DNA from 3 places in the Allobosea sp. 2RAB26 genome. Region 3 is predicted to be linked to each of the others. Evidence: riboswitches for the same ligand, from Rfam matches in the RefSeq annotation. Region 3 holds a riboswitch; each other region holds the start of a gene.
The links. A riboswitch is a leader RNA that binds a small molecule or an ion and turns the genes downstream of it on or off. The one in region 3 is predicted to bind thiamine pyrophosphate.
Positions count from the first base shown of each region.

Region 1: linked by a shared signal. The riboswitch ahead of thiB (thiamine ABC transporter substrate binding subunit) and the one ahead of thiO (glycine oxidase ThiO) in region 3 are both predicted to bind thiamine pyrophosphate.
Region 2: linked by a shared signal. The riboswitch ahead of thiC (phosphomethylpyrimidine synthase ThiC) and the one ahead of thiO (glycine oxidase ThiO) in region 3 are both predicted to bind thiamine pyrophosphate.

Region 1 covers NZ_JBFRGS010000004.1:227,277-231,685, forward strand. Annotated here, with positions in the region: gene leuB (3-isopropylmalate dehydrogenase) at 1-162, opposite strand, end outside; gene AB4118_RS09095 (ABC transporter substrate-binding protein) at 445-2,034, opposite strand; TPP riboswitch at 2,191-2,302, shown strand; gene thiB (thiamine ABC transporter substrate binding subunit) at 2,369-3,388, shown strand; gene AB4118_RS09105 (ABC transporter permease family protein) at 3,393-4,409, shown strand, end outside.
Region 2 covers NZ_JBFRGS010000007.1:363,349-367,757, forward strand. Annotated here, with positions in the region: gene AB4118_RS16830 (hydroxyethylthiazole kinase) at 1-576, opposite strand, end outside; gene thiC (phosphomethylpyrimidine synthase ThiC) at 585-2,447, opposite strand; TPP riboswitch at 2,526-2,630, opposite strand; gene AB4118_RS16840 (hypothetical protein) at 2,713-2,913, opposite strand; gene AB4118_RS16845 (OmpA family protein) at 3,023-4,282, opposite strand.
Region 3 covers NZ_JBFRGS010000020.1:30,826-35,234, forward strand. Annotated here, with positions in the region: gene AB4118_RS28405 (mandelate racemase/muconate lactonizing enzyme family protein) at 1-382, shown strand, start outside; gene AB4118_RS28410 (TRAP transporter small permease) at 477-1,016, shown strand; gene AB4118_RS28415 (TRAP transporter large permease subunit) at 1,013-2,293, shown strand; gene AB4118_RS28420 (hypothetical protein) at 2,380-2,619, shown strand; TPP riboswitch at 2,810-2,942, shown strand; gene thiO (glycine oxidase ThiO) at 3,001-4,191, shown strand; gene thiS (sulfur carrier protein ThiS) at 4,188-4,400, shown strand; gene thiG (thiazole synthase) at 4,402-4,409, shown strand, end outside.

The DNA of each region.
Region 1 (4,409 bases), on a different contig from region 3:
CGCCTTGTGCGCGTCATAGGCAGCGCCGCCCACAAGTCCGCGCTCGATGGCGAAGGAGGCGAGGCCCTGCCTCTCGAACCAGCCGACGATCTTCTCGACCTGGCCGGTCACTTCGGGGCCGATGCCGTCGCCCGGCAGGAGGAGGAGCTTGTGGGTCGCCATGGTCGCCTCACGCGTTTGTCGGATGTTGCTGGGGCCAGAGCGGCCTTGCCGGGCTGATTAGGCGGGGAACGGGAGTGACGCAAGCGCAGCCGCGGGGCAGCGCGCCTGCGCGGCAAGCAGAAGCTGTACGATCGGCACCAGCATCGAACCGCTTCACTCCGGCCGGAGTGAAGCGGAGAGCTGGAAGCCGTCGCAGAGCGCGACGATGGTTTCCGGATCGGAGCCGCTAGCGCAGTGCCTTTGGCATCAGCCAGTATCCCGACGGCAACGGGTGCTCCGTCCTCAGGCCTTCTTCTCCATGTTCCAGAAGAACTGGACGGGCGAGAGCACCATGCCGGTCAGGCTCTTGCGATAGGCCATTGGCTGCTGCACCAGCCCCGCCGGCGCATAGGGCACCGTCTCGAAGGCGCGCTTCTCGATCGAGGCGGCCAGCTCCTTCTGCTTGGCCACCTCAGGCGTTGCAATCCACTGATCGCGCAGACCTTCCAGCGTGGCATCCTCCGGCCAGCCGAACCAGGCGGCAGGGCCATTGCTGCGCAACAGCGGATGCAGCGCGGGATTGAGCACGTCGGCGCCCGACCAGAGCGTGTGGAACACCGACCAGCCGCCCTGGTCCGGCAATCCGCGGTTGGAGCGCCTGCCGATGAAGCTGGCCCAATCGGTCGCGACCAGATCGACAGTCATGCCGAGCTTCTTCAGCAGTTCCTGTGTCACCAGGCACTGGTTATAGGCGATCGGCTGGTCGGCGGGTGCCAGCAGCAGCACCTTCTCGTTCTTGTAGCCGGCCTCCTGCAGCATGGCCTTGGCCCGCTCCAGATTGTTGCCGAGTGCAGCCTGTCCGCCCGCTCCGGTCGACATCGGCGAGCCCGGCGTGAAGAAGGTCTTGCACTCCTTGTAGTAGTCCTTGCTGCCGACGACCGCCTCCATGTAGTCGGTCTGATCGATTGCCATCATCACCGCCCGTCGGATGCCGGGATTGTTGAAGGGCGGCTGCAGATGGTTGAAACGCATCAGCAGGATCAGCCCGAGCGGCACGTTCTCGATCGCGATCTCGGGATTGCTCTTGAGCAGGGGCAGGAGATCGACCGGCGGCTGTTCGTACCAGTCGACCTCGCCCTGCATCAGCGCGCCGACTGCGGCTGAAACCTCGGTCAGCGGCAACCATTCGATACGGTCGATCTTGGCGACCTTGCCGCCAGCGGCCCAGGACGGAGCCTCCTCTCGTGGCCTGTACTTGGCGAAGCGCTCATAGATCGCGTTCTGGCCCGGCACCCATTGCTTGTCCATGAAGCGCCAGGGTCCGGAACCGATCGCCTCCGTGATGTTCTTGGTTGGCTCCATCATGGCCACGCGCTCGGGCATGATGAAGGGCACGTTCGAGGAGAGCTTGCCGAGCGCGTCCGGCAGCATCGGGAAGGGCTTCTTCAGGCGGATGGCGAAGGTGCGCTGGTCGACGACATCGTAACCCTCGACGAATGTCGCGAAAGTCTGCCCGAAGGCATCGCGCGCCGACCAGCGCTTGATCGAGGCGATGCAGTCCTGCGCCCTGACCGGCTGCTCGTCATGGAACATCAGTCCGTCGCGCAGATGGAAGGTCCAGCGCAGCCCGTCCGGCGCAGTCTCCCAGCTCTCGACCATTTGCGGCTGGATGCGGAACTGCGCGTCCGTCGCAAACAGGGTATCATATATCAGATAGCCGTGATTGCGGATGACATAGCTCGTGGCGACGATCGGATCGAGCGAGGGCAACGGCGTCGACGGAATGAAGCGCAGCGTATTGGCGCGCGACTGCGCGCGCGACGGAAATCCAACGAGGCTGGAAGCGGTTAAAGCGGAACTTCCGGCCAGAATCTGACGGCGATTGAGTCGCATGCGGCATCCCCTTGCTCTTGAGCTTTCGCGCCTGGCGCGCCTGCTTTCTGTTAAGCAAGAGATATACCAGCATGATCATGCGGCCAGACGCAATGCCCCTTGCGATGGCCCGGCGGCATCAACTGGACTCGCCCCGGCCCGCTCGCTATTCCCTTGACCGTCTCAACGGGGTGCCCGGCGATTTCGGGCTGAGAGGGAAGCGCAGGGCTTTCAACCCGTCGAACCTGATCCGGATCGTGCCGGCGGAGGGATTGAGCATTGGCGTCTCGCAACCGGAGACCGCCTTCCCTCTCGACCGTCATGGCCTGCCGTCGAATGCATGCGGGGTGACGCCATGAGCTTTCTGAACAACCGGTTGACCCGGATCGCCGCCGCGCTCTCGGCGCTCCTGCTCGCGACGCCGTCCATGGCCCAGGAGAAACCGGCACTGACGGTCTACACTTATTCCTCCTTCACCGGGAAATACGGTCCCGGCGCGAAAGTGAAGGCGGCCTTCGAGGCGCAATGCAGTTGCACGCTGAACTGGGTCGCAAGCGATGATGCCGGCTCCCTCGTCGCGCGCCTGAAGCTGGAGGGTGAAGCGACCAAGGCCGATGCCGTGCTCGGCCTCGACATGAACCTTGCTGCAGAAGCCAAGGCGACGGGACTGTTCCAGCCCCATGGCCAGGATCGTGCCGCGCTCACTTTGCCCATCGCCTGGACTGACGATACCTTCCTGCCTTTCGATTGGGGGCATCTCGCCTTCGTCTATGATTCAACCAAACTTGCCGCGCCGCCCACCAGCCTGAAGCAGCTTGTCGACGATCCGAATGGGCCAAAGCTCGTACTGCAGGACCCGCGCACCAGCGCGCCCGGGCTTGGCTTCCTGCTCTGGATGCGATCCGTCTACGGCGATGGCGCCGACGCCGCCTGGACCAGGCTCAAGCCGCGCATCGTCACCTTCACCAAGGGCTGGTCGGAGGCCTACGGACTCTTCCTCAAGGGCGAGGCCGACATGGTGCTCTCCTACGCGACATCGCCGGCCTATCACATCGGCGCCGAGAAGAAGACGCAGTACAAGGCCGCCCCCTTCAGCGAAGGCCACTATCTGCATGTCGAACTCGCCGGCATGACGCGCACGACGCGGCAGCCGGAACTCGCCAAACGCTTCCTCACCTTCACGCTTTCGGACGCCTTCCAATCGCTGATCCCGGAAGGCAACTGGATGATGCCGGCGAAACAAGCGACAGGTGGACTGCCGGCTTCATTCGCCGATGTCATCAAGCCGGAACGGACCTTGCTGTTCACGCCGGACGAGGTGCGCACGCAGCGCCGAACCTTCATCGACGCCTGGCTCGCCGCAACGAGCCGCTGAGGCCTTGTTCCGCCCGGCCACACTCACCGCGCTTGCCATCCTTGCGCTCGCCGGCGCCTCGCTCGCCGGGCTGGCGCGAGCCGGCGGCGACGTCGCGGCCCTGTCGCCGCTCGGCCCCTATCTCGCTCGCCTCGTCGCAGGAGCGACCGTCCAGGCGGGCCTGTCGATGCTGCTCTCGCTCCTGCTGGGCACGGCACTGGCGCTTGCCTTGCTGCGCCGCCGCTTTCCAGGCCGCAACCTCCTGCTCGCCGTGCTGACCGCCGCAGCCGTCGCGCCGACGATCGTGATCGTCTTCGGCGTCATCGCGATCTATGGCCGTTCCGGGCTGCTCGGCGACTTGGCGCGCGCCGTCGGCGCCGAACCACCGGCGATCTACGGGCTCCATGGTATCCTGATCGCGCATGTGCTGATGAATACGCCGCTGGTGACGCGCACGCTGCTTCAGGCCTTCGGCCGCGAACCTGGAGAGCGGAGGCGCCTGGCCTCGGCGCTCGGCTTCTCCGCCGCCTATTGTTTCCGGCATCTCGACTGGCCCGTGATCCGAAGAGAGGCCCCGGCGCTTGCCACCTTCGTCTTTCTGCTCTGCTTCACGAGCTTTGCCGTCGTGCTCTCGCTCGGTGGCGGCCCTGCCAATGCGACGCTGGAAGTCGCGATCTACGAAGCGGTCCGTTTCGAGGCCGATTTCGCCCGCGCTGCCGCTCTCGCCGGACTCCAGCTTGTGCTCTGCCTCGGACTTGCAACTGCGCTCGCCGCACTCGTGCCGGCGGCCCGCGACGAGGCAAGTGCCGAGCGCCATGCAATGCGCCCCGATATCCTCGCCCCTTGCCTGCGGCGGCTGGACTGCCTTGTTCTCATTCTGGCGACGGCATGGATCGCACCGCCTCTCCTCAGCATCGCAAGCGGCCTCGCAGCCGTACCGATGCTCGCGACCGCCGAATTCGCATCGGCTGCCGCGACGAGCGCGGCGATCGCGCTTGGCGCTGGCCTCCTCGCCTGCCTGTTTGCCGTACTGCTCGCCAGC
Region 2 (4,409 bases), on a different contig from region 3:
CGCGCAGCATGCCGCGATCAGGGCGCCCGCTGCGCAGCCGACCCCGGTGACCCTCGTCATCAGCGGATGGCCATGGGAGACGGACAGCATGCCGCCTGCGCGCATGATCCGGTCGACCTTGCCGGTGGTGACGAGCGTGAGGTTGCGCTCGCGCGCCGTCTCGAGATCGGCAGCAAGCGCGGCCATCTCGGTCGCGTTGCCGCGCACGACGATGTTCGGCAGGCGCAGGACCTCACGCGCCACGTGCTGGCGCAGCGGCGAGAGTTCGACGAAGACCGGATCGAAGACCAGCGGTTTCTGTCGGTCGCGCGCGACCTCCAGCAGCTTCGGGATGGCGAGTTCGCTCTCGGCATTGATCGTGCCGATGTTGATCAGGATCGCGCCGGCGCCCTCGGCCATTGCCGCGATCTCGTCGACATGGATCGCCATGGACGGGATCGCGCCGAAGGCGAGCAGCATGTTCGCCGTAATGTTCTGCGCCACCGTATTGGTGAGGCATTGCACCCGCGGGCGGCTCGCTGCCACCCGCGCCAGCACGCCTGCAACGACCGTCGCGTCGAGGCGGGCCGCGGTCATCGTCGCGCTCATTCCGCCGCCGGCAAGTAGAGATTGCCGCCTTTGGCGAGGAATTCCTGCGATTTCTCCGCCATGCCCTCGAGCGCCGCGCGTTCGTTCTCGCCCATCGCCAGCACTTCGGCGCGCAGATCCTGCGTGATCTTCATCGAGCAGAATTTCGGCCCGCACATCGAACAGAAATGCGCGACCTTGTGGGCATCCTTCGGCAGGGTCTCGTCATGGAAGGAACGTGCGGTATCGGGGTCGAGCGCCAGGTTGAACTGGTCCTCCCAGCGGAAGTCGAAGCGGGCGCGCGAGACCGCGTCGTCGCGGATCTTGGCCGCTGGATGGCCCTTGGCGAGATCGGCGGCATGGGCCGCGATCCGATAGGTGATGACGCCGGTCTTGACGTCGTCGCGGTTGGGAAGGCCGAGATGCTCCTTGGGCGTGACATAGCAGAGCATGGCGCAGCCGAACCAGCCGATCATCGCCGCGCCGATGCCCGAGGTGATGTGGTCGTAACCCGGCGCGATGTCGGTGGTCAGCGGTCCCAGCGTGTAGAACGGCGCCTCTCCGCATTCGCGCAGCTGCTTGTCCATGTTCTCCTTGATCTTGTGCATCGGCACGTGGCCGGGGCCCTCGATCATCACCTGGCAGCCCTTGTCCCAGGCGACCTTGGTGAGCTCGCCCAGCGTCTCCAGCTCGGCAAACTGGGCGCGGTCATTGGCGTCGGCGATCGAGCCCGGACGCAGGCCGTCGCCGAGCGAGAAGGAGACGTCATATTTGCGCATGATCTCGCAAATCTCGTCGAAGCGCTCGTAGAGGAAGCTCTCCTTGTGGTGCGCGAGGCACCAGCGCGCCATGATCGAGCCGCCGCGCGAGACGATGCCCGTGACGCGGCTCGCAGTGAGCGGGACATAGGGCAGGCGCACGCCGGCATGGATGGTGAAATAGTCGACGCCCTGCTCGGCCTGCTCGATCAGCGTGTCCTTGAAGACCTCCCAGTCGAGCTTGATCGGGTCGCCGCCGACCTTCTCAAGCGCCTGGTAGATCGGCACCGTGCCGATCGGAACCGGCGAGTTGCGCAGGATCCAGGAGCGGATGTTGTGGATGTTGCGGCCGGTCGACAGGTCCATCACCGTGTCGGCGCCCCAGCGGATCGCCCAGACCAGCTTCTCGACCTCCTCGGCAGCGCCGGACGTCACGGCCGAATTGCCGATATTGGCGTTGATCTTGACCAGAAAATTGCGGCCGATCGCCATCGGCTCCAGTTCGGGGTGGTTGATATTGGCCGGGATGATGGCGCGGCCGCGGGCGATTTCCTCGCGCACGAATTCAGGGGTGACGAATTCCGGAACCGAGGCGCCAAAGCTCTCGCCATCGGCATGGCGCTCGCGTGCGCCTTCGAGCATCGCGGCGCGGCCGAGATTCTCGCGATGCGCGACATAGATCATCTCGGGCGTGATGATGCCGGCCTTGGCGAACTCGTACTGGGTCGCCATCTGGCCGGGCTTCGCCTCGAGGATCGGGCGTGAGGCCGGGCAGGCGGGAACGAGCTGTTCAGGCGAGATATGGCCGTTATCGGCGGCAGTGACGGCGCGGCCGGGCACGGTCGTGAAGCCGCAGGCATCGAGCCAGGCGCGGCGCGGCTGCGGCAGGCCGGCATTCAGGTCGATCGTGACATCGCTCTCGGTGAACGGACCGGACGGGTCGTAGATCCGGACCGGCGGCTCGGAATCTGTGGTGAGCTGAACTTCGCGGAAGGGCACCCGCATCTCGGGATGGTCCGGCGGCGCGACATAGATCTTGCGCGAGCCGATGATCGGTCCGGTCGTCACGCTTTGAGGGGCAGCCTTGACGGTATTCTTCTGGGGCTTGGTGTGGGCGTTCATGGGATCTCCTCCTTGGTCCAAGGTTCAGGAGATCCGGGTTTAGAAGCGGTCCAGTCGCTGTCTGCGGGTACACGTGTGGCGCACGCCGCGTTCCAGTCCCTCCGCCGGTATGACCCGGATCAGGTTCGACGGGTTCGGCTTTGGACGCCATCTCAGCTCTTGCGAGCACCCCTCGGAACGAAGCGGAGGTTAGGGCCGGCGGCTCTTGAACGCAACCGACAAGGGGCGGGATGCGGCCCTGCCATGCGGCGCCGGAATGCCGGGCTCAGGCGAGAATGTCGACGTTCTGGCCCTGGCCAGCGGCAAGAGTAGCCTTCTGGGACTCGGCGCTCTGCTGCAGCATATCCACGAGCGCCTGGTCGGACGTCGCCTGCTGCTTCACCATCGCTGTCTGCAAGGTCTGGCGGGTCGAGGCTGCCTGGCTTGCGGCAAAGCTCTGCGCGATCGCGACGGATGTCTCACTCATCATCAACTCTCCTTACGATAGGTCTTAAGCCGGAGAGCTTGCTGATTCCTGAATCTCCTGAGCCGGGGAGACCGGCGCGACGGTCGCCCGCCGCGCCGGTTCTATTGGTTCACTGCGGCTGGTTCTGCCCGGCCAGCAGCGGGGTGATGCGTCGGAGCGTGACGCGGCGGTTCTCGCGGGCGGCCTCCTGCGTCTGCACCTTTAGATACTGCTCGCCATAGCCCTGCGTCGTCAGGTTCTCCGGCGGCACCTGGAAATCGCGCGTCAGGATCTCGGCGACGGATTGGGCCCGGCGATCCGAGAGCGAGAGGTTGTCGACATCCGAGCCGACGGCGTCGGTATGGCCCTCGACCAGGAAGACCTCGTTCGGCGCGCGCTGCAGTGCCTGGCTGATCGAGGCGGCAATCACCGAGAGCCGCTGCGCCTGGTTGGGGGTGACCTCCCAGGACCCGGTCTCGAAGGTCACCGTGTCGATATCGACGCTGCGCATGCGGGCGCGCAGGTCAGGCGAGTAGCGGACCTCGTCGAGCGTGTAGCGGCGTGGGATCGCGGCGATCGGCGGGGCGGTGATCGTCTCATAGATCAGGCGCTGGTCGGCCTGCTCGGCGTCGACGATATAGCGCTCGCGCGGGATCGGCAGGGGCGGCGGCGGCAGCACGACGACCTCGTCCGAGAAGCGCATATCCGGCCGATCGCGGCGGGTGTTGTCGATCATCACGATCTCATCGCCATCGCGCATGCGCCGGGTCCGGCGGATCAGGCGGCCATCCTCGTCGGTCACGGTGATGATGCGGCTGCCGTCCGGCCGTTCGAACACGGTCACGTTCTCGTCTCCGCGCCGTTCGGTCCGTCCCTGCCAGCCGAGGTCGCGGAAGCGCTCGGTCTCGTCGCGGCGGATGATGGCACGGTCGTCGTCGCGGATGATCGTGCGACCGGGCTCGCGAATGATCGTGACGTCGCCCTCGCGGCGCTCCTCGCGGCGCCCGCGGACATCGTCGAGGCGGGTCGCGCCCTGCGTCGCCATGATGCCGCCGAGCACGCCGACGCCAAGGCCGATCGCAGCCGCGCCACCGAGGCCGATGCCACCGCGACGGCCCTGCCGGTCAGGCGGGGGCAGTTGCCCGGGTCCAGCGGCTGGAGGCTGGCCGGCCGGAGGCGGAGCGAGCGTCTGGCCCGGCTGCGGCGGTGCAACGGGCGGCGGGACTGCGCCGGGCGCGCGACCGCCGGGGGGCGGGGCGAGCGGGGCTGCTGCCGGCGGCTGAGCGGGTAGGGGCGCCGGAACCTGACCGGGTGTTGCAGAAGGCGGCTGGCCGCCTGGCGACGCACCGGGTGCGCGACCACCCGGAGGCGGCACCAGCGGCTGGGTCACGGGCGGCTGAGCTTGCGGGGCAGTTCCTGGAACCGGCGCTGGTGTCGGGCGAGCCGCCGGGGGGTGGGCCGGACCCGTCGCTGGCGCCTGGCCGGGAGCGGTCACAGGCGGTTGGCCGGCTGGTGGC
Region 3 (4,409 bases):
GGACCTGATGCTCGGCCAGTGCATCGACATCGCCCAGCCGGACCTGTGCTGTGCCGGCGGCTTCTCCGAATGGACGAAGATCCTGGCGCTGACCAGCAGCTTCGGCGTGCTCACCGTGCCCCATGTCTGGGGCTCGGGCATCGCCGTCGCCGCGGCCCTGCAGGCCATCGCGGTCGCGCCGCAGGTGCCGTTCACGGCTGCCGGCGTGCCGCTCCAGAACGAGCCGATGATCGAGTTCGACCGCACCCACAACCCGCTGCGCGACGACCTGCTGGTCGAGCGCTTCGTGCTCCAGGACGGCGCCATTGCCGTCCCGATGGGCCCGGGGCTCGGCGTCGAGGTCAATGAGGCGGAACTGCTCAAATACAGCGTCAGGGCCTGAGGGCCGGACGACAAGCACCGAGCCGGCGCCGTCAGAACGGCGCCGGAGAACGGCGCCGTCAGGAAACGGCACCCCAATGAGGGCCGGAGGAAGCATGCAACGTCTCGAGCACTGGACCTTCCGGGTCCTTGAAATCGTCATGGTCGCGCTGCTCGCGGCCATGACGCTGATGGTCCTGGGCAATGTTGTCCTGCGCTATGTCTTCGATTCCGGCCTGGTGGTCTCCGAGGAATTGTCGCGCTTCCTGTTCGTCTGGCTGACCTTTACCGGTGCGGTCGTGGTGGCGCGCGAGAACATGCATCTCGGCGTCGAGACGCTGGTGGCGATGCTGGGGCGCCGCGGGCGCGTCGCCTGCCTCGTGCTGTCGGACCTCATCACGGTGCTCTGCTGTGTGGTGTTCTTCTGGGGCACCTGGCAACAGGCCGAGATCAACGCGACCTTCTATGCGCCTGTGACCGGCATTTCGATGCTCTGGGTCTACGGCATCGGTTTCTTCAGCAGCGCCGGCATCGGACTGATCGCCTGCGCCCGGCTGTGGCGCGCAGCGACGGGCCGGCTTTCGGATGATGAGATCGCCGCCTTTGCCGGCGAGCTCACCGCCGAAGCCGCCAAGCTCAAGGAGCAGATGCCGTGACGGTCGCCGTCTTCCTCACCGCCCTCAGCGCCGCCATGGCGGTCGGGGCGCCCATCGCCTTCGCGCTGATCTTCTGCGCGCTGGCGCTGATGCTCTGGATGGGCAATTTCGACAGCATCATCGTCGCCCAGACGATCATCGTCGGCGCCGACAATTTCCAGCTTCTGGCCGTTCCCTTCTTCATCCTCGCCGGCGAGCTGATGAATGCCGGCGGGCTGTCGAAGCGGATCATCAACTTCGCGCTGGCCTGCCTCGGGCATCTCCGCGGCGGGCTCGGCTATGTCGCCATCCTCGCGGCGCTGATCCTTGCGGCAATCTCCGGCTCAGCCGCCGCGGACACGGCAGCGCTCGCCGCCATCCTGATCCCGATTATGCGCAGCGCCGGCTACGACCTCGCGCGCTCGGCGGGGCTGATCGCGACCGGCGGCATCATCGCGCCGGTGATTCCGCCGTCGATCGGCTTCATTGTCTTCGGCGTCGCGGCGAATGTCTCGATCTCGCAGCTCTTCCTCGCCGGCGTCGTGCCTGGCCTCATGATGGGCGCGGCGCTGGTGGTGACCTGGTGGCTCACCGCGCGCAAGGACGATGTCCGGACCTTCCCGCGCCAGGGCTATCGCGAACGCGGGCGTGCCCTTGTCGAGGGCTTCTTCGCGCTGTTCATGCCAGTCCTGATCATCGGCGGCATCAAATGGGGCATCGTCACGCCGACCGAGGCAGCCGTTCTGGCCTGCGCCTACGCCTTCATCATCGGCATGTTCGTCTATCGCGAGCTCAAGGTCGCGATGCTGTTCGGGCTCCTGCTGAATGCAGCCAAGACCGCATCTGCCGTCATGTTCCTGATCGCGGCGGCGCTGGTCTCGGCCTGGCTGATCACCCAGGCCAATATCCCCGCCGAGCTGTCGCGGGTGCTCGAACCCTTCATGGGCAACCCTACGATCATCATGATCCTGCTCATGCTGCTCGTGCTCGTCGTCGGCACGGCGCTGGACTTCACACCCACCGTGCTGATCCTGACCCCGGTGATGATGCCGATCGTGAAGCAGGCCGGCATCGACCCGATCTATTTCGGCGTGCTGTTCATCATGAACAACGCCATCGGGCTGATCACGCCGCCGGTTGGCATCGTGCTGAACGTCGTCAGCGGCGTCTCGGGCGTCTCGATGGGGGCGGTGATGCGCGGCGTCTGGCCCTTCCTGGTTTCGCAGGTCGTGGTCCTAGTCCTGCTGATCCTGTTCCCCTCGCTCGTGTTGGTGCCGCTCGCCTGGCTGAAGGGGTGACGGCCATCGCAAGGGCAGGGCGTGGCCGCGCTGGGCGCGATCGGCCGGCGAGCTGGCGTCAGGCGAGGTGCTTCAGCAGCGCCTTGATGGTGATCAATGGCGTCACCGAGCGCGCCTGCAACGCCGTCACGTCGAGCTGGTCCATGGGCTGCTCGGGCAGGATCCGGACAAAGGCTTCCGGCTGTGATCGCTGCGTCCGCCAGAAAACCGGGCACAAGGGCGATACCGAGTCCCGCACGGGCCGCATGCAGGTGCTGAAGAAGATCGTCCACGACGGACAAGCACGGATCCGTGTCTTTGGTGCCGGCTCGGGTCGACGAGCCTGATGGCTACGACCCAGGCGGATACCGCATCGCCACCGCGCCTGAGCCGAACTCCAGCCGGCTCACGCGTTTCAAGGCGAGAGGCTTCGATAACCCCGCGAACACTCTCGGCCCGTGGCCCGCCAGCCACGGTCCCCCTGGCGTTTGTGTCGGGTTGGCTCTTGACCTGACTGCTGCCCCGGCTCCAGACTGCGCGCATTCCAGGGAGATCCCCGGCAAGGGGCTGAGAAACCGCTGGCAGACCGGGTGTTCCCCGGAGAGGCGCGCGGAAATCCTTCGAACCTGATCCGGCTGATACCGGCGGAGGGATGGAGCGTCGCGGCACTTGCCGGCAGCCGAGAGGCTGCCAGATCTCCTTCCCCGAGCGGGGCGAGGAGTTTGCCTATGCGAGGGCCGCCACACACCACCCTTCGTCGATCCGGAGCCGATCCTGGGCTCGTCGCCTGCGAGGTGCCGGCCTCCACCGATATCGCCATCATTGGCGGTGGCCTGATCGGCCTGTCCATCGCCTGGCGACTGGCGCGGCGCGGCCTTGATGTGACCGTTTTCGAGCGTGGCACGATCGGACAAGGGGCAAGCCTTGCCGCGACCGGCATGCTGGCCGCGGCCGCCGAGCTGGAGCCGGGCGGCGAGGAGCATCTGCCACTGGCGCTCGAAAGCCAGAGGCTCTGGCCGGGTTTTGCGCGCGAGCTCGAAGCCGATAGCGGGCTCGGCATCGACTATCGCCGGGACGGTGTCCTGCTGGTCGCGCTGGGGCGTGAGGAGGTCGAGCGCCTGCGTTTCCGCCATGACATGCAGCGGCGCGCCGAGGTTGAGGCTGCATGGCTCGGCGGGGCGCAATGCCGCGAACGCGAGCCCGGGCTGAGGCCCTCGGTCGTTGCCGGCATTCTCTGCCCGGCCGACCATCAGGTCGATCCGCCGCGCGTCATGGCGGCGCTGCGACGCTCCTGTCTCGCGGCCGGAGCGCACCTGGTCGAAGCCTGCGAGGCCGAGCCGGAGCTGGCCGGAGGTCGCGCTCTCGGCGTCTCGACGCCGCGCGGGCTCTGCAAGGCCCCGATCGTGATTGCGGCCGCCGGCGCCTGGACCAGATTTCAGGGGCTCGACATCCCCGTCCGCCCGCTCAAGGGCCAGTCACTCGCCCTGCGCAGCAGGCCCGAGACCGGCACGCTCGCGCGTGTCGTCTGGACCGAGCAGGTGCATCTCGCTCCCAAGAGCGACGGCACTCTCCTCGTCGGCGCCACCATGGAAGAACGCGGCTTCGACGACAGCGTGACCGCTGGCGGCGTCTATGCCCTGCTCGACGGCGCCCGGCGCGCACTGCCCTCGATCGAGGAGATGCCGGTCGAGGCGATCTGGTCCGGCTTCCGCCCGACCTCGATCGACGATGCGCCGATCCTTGGTGAGACGGGGATAGCGGGCCTGCTCGTTGCGACCGGGCATCACCGCAACGGCTATCTGCTCGCCCCCGTCACGGCAGCCGCGATCGAGCAACTCCTCGTCGAGGATCGCATCACGGGACCGGCCGCGTCGTTCGGCCAGGCGCGCTTCACCCCCTGTCTGGAGGCAACCTCATGAAACTCATCATCAATGGCAAGGACCGCGATAGCGCAGCGGAGAATCTGGCGGCGCTTTGGCAGGAGGAGACGGCCGAGATGGACTTGCCGGGTCCGCAGGGCTTCGCGATCGCGCTCAATGGCACCGTGGTCCGGCAGGTCGACTGGGCGCAGACGCCTCTGTCGCGCAACGACCGCGTCGAAATCATCCGTGCCTTCGCAGGGGGCTGACATGAGCTC